2 regions of the Pseudobacteroides sp. genome follow, and region 1 is predicted to be linked to the other one. Evidence: riboswitches for the same ligand, from Rfam matches in the RefSeq annotation. Region 1 holds a riboswitch; the other holds the start of a gene.
What was found. Region 1 has a riboswitch for nickel and cobalt ahead of VIO64_RS21200 (cation-translocating P-type ATPase). Riboswitches for the same ligand answer to the same signal wherever they lie in the genome.
Positions count from the first base shown of each region.

Region 1 (3,429 bases):
TGATATTAACAATAGCGTTTGTTCATACCAAATCAAATCAATTCGATATGATGGTATTTATGCCTAATAGTTAACTTTAAAAAACCTATACATCTCACTCACCAAGCCTTTCCCGCTCTATTATCGCCACCGACTCTATATGTTTGGATTGTTGGTGGCGAACTTTTTTACAGGGTTCCAGATTTCACTTCTATACTTCGGATTCCCAGTATTCTGACAAACTTACGCCTGATAAAAAAGAAATATACGCTTAAAGTGATATTCTGAACAGTATGCAATCAGCTCATCTGTGTAAATGATCCAGCTTGGTGCTTGAAAAGATTGAGTATACTGATTAACCAAATCTAATACTCGTTTTTCTATCTTTGTTCTGGGCATAACATCTTCCCGTCTAGGTAATCTAAAAACCCAATCAATCCCACTTTCGTCTTGTGCAAATACAACTTGAAAATCAAGTCCGGATTCATTAAACTGATTTCATATCTGTCCCTTCGTAAAACACAAATACACTTTATTCCTGTTTTTGCCCAGGATAAATTCAGGAAAACTTTCTTTCAGCACTTGTGCAATATCCGGAATATTAGTTTTTGAAAAAAACATTTTTTATTGTCTATTCATCTCTACTTTCTATCAATAAAGCCCTTTTCAGGTGACCATTCACACTTGCCAACTAAATCATAATGGCAGTTACAGCAATCATTACCATCACCAAGTGTTTTTGTGCGAACAAATCCGTTACCCATAAGATTGGACAAAAGGTAATCCATGCGGCAGATGCCTGGAAGCAACCCATCAGCTTTAAATTGATGTGCCAGCTTTTTCAACCCACACTCAGCAATATCCAACTCAAAGCTATTCTGATCGATTTCATGATAAGTGATAGCCCAGTCGTATAGATGTAGATAGCCTTTCTCTTGCCGTATCATATGAGCGGCAGCCTTCTTGCGAAGGCCACTCAGATATAATCTGCCGATTACCTTCAAAAATGGACGTGGTATGGTCGTCACCATCTTTTCGTTCATTGTCCAGATGTTCTGAATTGTTTCATCCTGCGTTACTCCGAGTTCTAAAAAGGTTTTATACCAAGCAATATAGCTTGGACCAAACTCGTAGTTGGAGGAAAAAATACTATAGCCTATATCCGGCACCTGTGGCAAAATTTCAGCAAAGGTCTTATCTGAATTTGCCTTGAATTGCTTCCAAAAATCTTTACCGTATTTCTGGATTAAATAACATTTACTACGGTGCAGTGTTAAATGATAAATAAGTTTAATCATAATTATTCTCCTGTGAAGTCCCATCGTTTCTATTAGGGGATGAGTATAATCGTTCAGTGCCCAGACATTCTGAGCCGTCATCTGATTCATGGTAATTGTCCCTGCCTTATCAACGCACAGTACCGGATACTGCACCTAATAAAATAGGTAACCACTCCGACAAGTGCAAACAGTACAGCAGCTATTCCTGCACAAACCCTTAACAGACTGCCTGTTTGTTTCTGGAGAGGCATCTTCATTTGGTGCTGAGGCTACATTAGTGCTGATTTTACCGTATTCGGTCGTTGTACCCATTTTATCAACCAATGCAATTGCTGTTCCTTGTGTTACCAACGTTCCCGCATAGCAATAATGTTTACGCCGATAATCAGTCGTTGGATAATACCATCCGCCGGGATTTTCACACCCTCATAAATCATCATCAAATCACTAGGTACAAGGTCAGAACTTGCAATAACAGTTTCTTTTCCATCTCGGATAACCTTGACATGTGGAGCAGATAAATCTTTTAACGCATTTAAAGTTTTATCTGTTTTTCATTCTAGAATAACACCAGTGCTAATAATACCTATAACAAAAATCAGCATGATAGCACCATCCTTGGCTCTTCAAGGATAAAATAAATAACTGCAGCAGCAATCAACAGTAAAAACGTAGGCTCACAAATCAAGTTCATATTGTTCCTTTGGATATAAAAAACACACCTATGGAACATACTACTGTCCCACAGATGTGTATATTATCACAATCTGCTGCCACACATGGTGACCCAGCCCCATGACCTTAAAATATAAGGTTCATCGCCTGCTCAGTTTGTACTATTGATCTAGCATTTCACATCAGAAATGTAATGCAGTGCAAAGAATATTATTATATTAACGCAATAACCTCTAATAGTCAATAATTAATCTTGAGTTTTTGGACTTTTATCCAGATTTCTTGATCAAAGAACCAAACTGACTACATAATGTTATTTACCATCCCCATCCTCCACACGACCCTCTTTTCTTTAGCTGATAAACAACAAGTACAAAAAAGCACTCGTCTATGGATTGCCCTCGACCATAATTACCTACTCACTCAGTGTTTTTTTCCTTACTGGAATCCATATTTCACTTCTATACTTCGGGTTCTCTGTGTCCTTACTCTCATTCCACAAGATTTCAGGACCTTCAACTGACTCATATCCTGAAGTTGGGAACCACTCTGAGTATATCCTTCCCCACACATTTTGAAGCGTTTCCGGGTATGGTCCAATTGCTTCAAATACCGCCCAGATACTAGCATCAATTTCTAGTTCATCAAATTCAGCTGTTTCATCACTTGAAGTTGCTACCCCAATGTAATGATCTAATTCTCCCTTCTCCTCCATCCTTCCTTCAGAAAAATTGATGGAAGCACTAATAATGCCTGTTGGTTCTACATTTGAAAGTGCTTTTAATTGTTTAATTACTTCAGGGGTTAGAAGTGCATACATTTTGGCGATCTCTGGATTAACACCATTAAAAATAATTGGAACTCTCTTCTTAAAGCCAACTAACTTAAAAGGCTCTTTCTCAACAATACGATAATTCATTTCACACGCTCCTTTAATTGATAGTTGAAAGGTCATTCTAGGATAAGCTTTTAATTGTATATTCTCACTCCTTGCCTCAGAAGGGAGAATACCATGCATAGAATGAAAAGCACGGGAAAACGAATCAGCTGAACTGTAACCGTATTTGACAGCTAAATCAATTATTCTCAGATCGCTATCTTTCAAATCAAGTGCAGCCAGCGTTAGTCTTCTTCTACGGATATATTCCGATAAACTTATACCTGATAAAAAAGAAAACATCCGTTTAAAATGATACTCTGAACAGTAAGCAATTTTAGAAACTTTACTATAATTGATATTCTCAGTTAAGTGTTCTTCAATGTATGCCAATGCATTATTCATAATACTTAAAGAGTCCATCAAACAACCTCCTTTCACCATCAATATTATCAAAGGATGCATTTATCCATCCGACAATCTGTGCACAGCATAGTCGGCTCACTTATTGGGGAAACTCTAATATAAAAAATATTAAATCATCTATAGGCTTATTTCCAGATATCGGCTTAGTGTAGTTTTCCCTTTCTTTCACACCTACACTTTCTTCTGCTGCTT
Region 1 is NZ_DATCTU010000122.1:170,657-174,085, forward strand. It holds gene VIO64_RS21185 (GreA/GreB family elongation factor) at 1-67, shown strand, start outside; partial or broken gene VIO64_RS21190 (macrolide 2'-phosphotransferase) at 271-474, opposite strand; gene VIO64_RS21195 (L-2-amino-thiazoline-4-carboxylic acid hydrolase) at 621-1,277, opposite strand; partial or broken gene VIO64_RS21200 (cation-translocating P-type ATPase) at 1,293-1,953, opposite strand; NiCo riboswitch at 1,995-2,099, opposite strand; gene VIO64_RS21205 (AraC family transcriptional regulator) at 2,350-3,234, opposite strand; partial or broken gene VIO64_RS21210 (IS110 family transposase) at 3,417-3,429, opposite strand, start outside.

Region 2 (3,429 bases), on a different contig from region 1:
AGAAGACAGTTAAAGCCAAAGGCCTTTACCTTACAGCATCTTCCGCTGGTGGAAGATTAAAGCACTATATCGAGCTTGCAAACACTACTGAAATTAACAGTTATGTCATTGACTACAAAAATGATGAAGGTATAGTAAGTGTTAATTCATCAGTTCCAGCAGCAAAGGAGGTTAAAGCCATTCAACCGATATATGATGCTGAGAAGGTAACCAAGGAGCTTCGTGACAACAATATTTATTCTATAGCTAGAATAGTTTGCTTTAAAGATCCATTCTTCTCTAAAGGTAAGCCTCAAGCTGCTATAAAGAATAAAAGCGGAGACTTATTTATCCACAATGGGGTAACATGGGTAAACCCTTACAGCAAAGAAGCATGGCAGTATAATATTGACCTTGCAAAAGAGGCTCTGGCAAAAGGTTTTGATGAAGTACAATTTGATTATGTTAGATTTCCTGATGGGAAAAAGAGCAATATGGTATTTGGGGACACTAGCAATAAAATGATGTATGAAACTATTAATGAATTTTTGGCTGAAGCAAGAAAGCAAATGCCTAATGCTGTTCTTTCTGCAGACGTATTTGCAATTATATGCGAAACCCCTGGGGATAACGAGGGTATAGGCCAATACCTTGAACTTATAGGAAAAGATATTGACTATATATGCCCCATGGCTTATCCATCCCATTACGCTTTAGGTCAGATAATCAATGGAACTGCATTCAAAAAACCCGACTTTGAACCCTACGGAGTTATTAAAAACACACTTGTAAAAGCTAAAACACGCTTTGCCAAGGTTGATGGACCTACACCAAAGGTAAGAACCTACCTACAGGATTTTGATGCCTCTTGGATAGGCAAGGGAAACTGGCAGCGTTATGGTGATGAACAGATAAGGCAACAGATACAGGGCGTTTATGATGCAGGCTATGAGGAATGGTTCCTATGGGATCCAATGAACACTTATCACGAGGGAGCTCTGAAAAAAGAATAGAAAGTCTTTGACATAAAGTAAGGGGGCTTGAATGGCCCCCGTTTTTATTTTGAATAAAACTACCTAAAAGCTTATTTCACTAAATGCCAGGCTCTATATGTATACTCACGTTTGTATTTTTTAATACCTCTTCCAAGTCACTTTCTATGCTGTCACTAAGTTTATGGGATTGCTCAACCGAAATATCTTTGTTTACGGTCATGTGAAAGTCTATGTATTTGATGCTTCCTGATTTTCTGGTCCTTAACTCATGAAAATCAATAATCTCATTTTTATATCGGTTTATGACGCTCTTTATTTTTTCTTCATCGCCATCGGATAGCTTTGTATCCAATAAGGGGCAATACGCATTCCATATAAGTGAAATTGACTCTTTTAAAATCAACAATGCAACTAATATTGCTACAATGGGATCAAGTATGGAAATACCAGTAAACTTTATTAGCAACATGCCTATACCAACCCCTAGAGAGGTATACACATCAGTCTTAAGATGAAGAGCGTCAGCCTCTAGTGCTACTGAGTCAACCTGTTTTGCCACCCTGTAAAGCTTTCTAGATACAAAAAAGTTCACTGTCGCTGATATAAACATGACCAAAAGAGCTATGTTGGTTTCACCAATGTGTGTAGGTCGTATAATCTTTTTTATAGCTTCCCAGATTATAATTACAGCTGCCACTAAAATCAAAAGACCTTCAATAACTCCAGAAACATTTTCAACTTTTCCATGTCCGTAAGGATGGTCTTTATCTGCAGGCTTTGCAGATATTTTTACCGAAAAAAATGCAATTAATGCCGCAACCAAATCCATTCCTGAATGAATAGCCTCGGAAATTATACTGACCGAACCGCTTAAAATACCTGCGATTACCTTTAATAAAATTAAAAACGAATTAGAAACAACCGATAAAATGGCAACCCTTGTTTTAATACCTAAATCATCCATACTCTAAATCCCTCCACAATTTCCCACAACATTAAAAAACCTGCAAAACTATAAGTATTTAACAATATAGTCCCACAGGCATTTTTTACCCTGCTGCCGTTAAGCCGGCCCGGCTCCACAAAGTCCACGACTCAGTGGCCTGATCCATTTTACTCTTCAATTTAAAGTGATTAAGAGTTATTATATAATAATTAGGGAAGTACTGTCAATAAAATTGGTAATGGTTTTTGTTGAAATGCTGCTTAACCTTTTTTATTGTTTCTTCTTCAGGTTCCGGCATTCCGAGATAAAAACCCTGGACCACATCGCAGTTAGTATTAACCAGGTGCTGATATTGTTCGTAGGTTTCAACTCCTTCTCCGATAACCATTAGCCCCATCTTTTGACCTATATGTACAATGGAATCTGTGATATCAGTACTTATACCAATATCATCTATAAATTCCTTATCTATTTTCAATGTATTTACCGGAAGATTCTTTAGATAGCTTAATGACGAAAACCCTTTACCAAAATCATCAAGAGATATCTTTATGCCATGCTCCTTAAGTTTTTTTAGTTTCGTAAGATTATCATCTATAGATTGAATAAGTACGGACTCTGTAAGCTCAATTTCCAGAAATCCCGGTTCTATTCCGGCTTCATTAATTATACCTAACACTTTATCAACGAAATCCTCCTGAGCTAATTGAACTACAGAAATATTTACAGAAATGCTATAAAATTTTGCACCTTCCTTATGCAGTCTCTTATTAAATAAACAGGCTTGTTTTAGAACCCACTCACCCATAGGAATAATAAAACCGTTTTCTTCAGCAAGCCCAATAAACCTGCTTGGCATAACCAACCCGTATTGAGGACTGTTCCACCTTATAAGTGCCTCAAACCCATAAATATCTTTTGTTTTTGTTGTATATTGAGGTTGATAGTATAGTTCAAACTCATTGTTTTCCAATGCCTTTCTCAGATTGCTGGCAAGTATGACCTTTTCCATTATTTCATCGTTAAGTGATTTGGTATATATCTTATAATTTGATTTTCCTTTTCTTTTAGCATAATTCATAGCAGTATCGGCATTTTTTAATAATGTGTCAAAATCTTGAGACTCATCAGGAAATAAAGCAACCCCCATACTTGCCGTAATATAAAATATATCACCATTCACATTAAAGGTTTTGGAAAATACACCCGTTATTTTGTCTAAATATTCCTTAATAGAAGAATCTGATCTAATACTCGGTATAAGTATGGCAAATTCATCTCCCCCAGGCCTTGATACCATACATGGGCTGTCAAACATGGAAATCAGCATATTACTAAGTTCTACAAGAAGGACATCCCCGTAATAATGACCAAATGAATCATTTAAAAGCTTGAAGTTATCTATGTCAATAAGCACCAACATTCCAGAATCTCCGTTTTTCATAGAATCCTCTATAACTCGTCCCGCACACTCCTTAAGGACGAGCTTGTTTGGAAGACCCGTTAGCA
Region 2 is NZ_DATCTU010000093.1:47,672-51,100, reverse strand. It holds gene VIO64_RS14360 (putative glycoside hydrolase) at 1-992, shown strand, start outside; gene VIO64_RS14355 (cation diffusion facilitator family transporter) at 1,072-1,938, opposite strand; NiCo riboswitch at 2,004-2,094, opposite strand; gene VIO64_RS14350 (bifunctional diguanylate cyclase/phosphodiesterase) at 2,144-3,429, opposite strand, start outside.
Region 2: linked by a shared signal. The riboswitch ahead of VIO64_RS14355 (cation diffusion facilitator family transporter) and the one ahead of VIO64_RS21200 (cation-translocating P-type ATPase) in region 1 are both predicted to bind nickel and cobalt.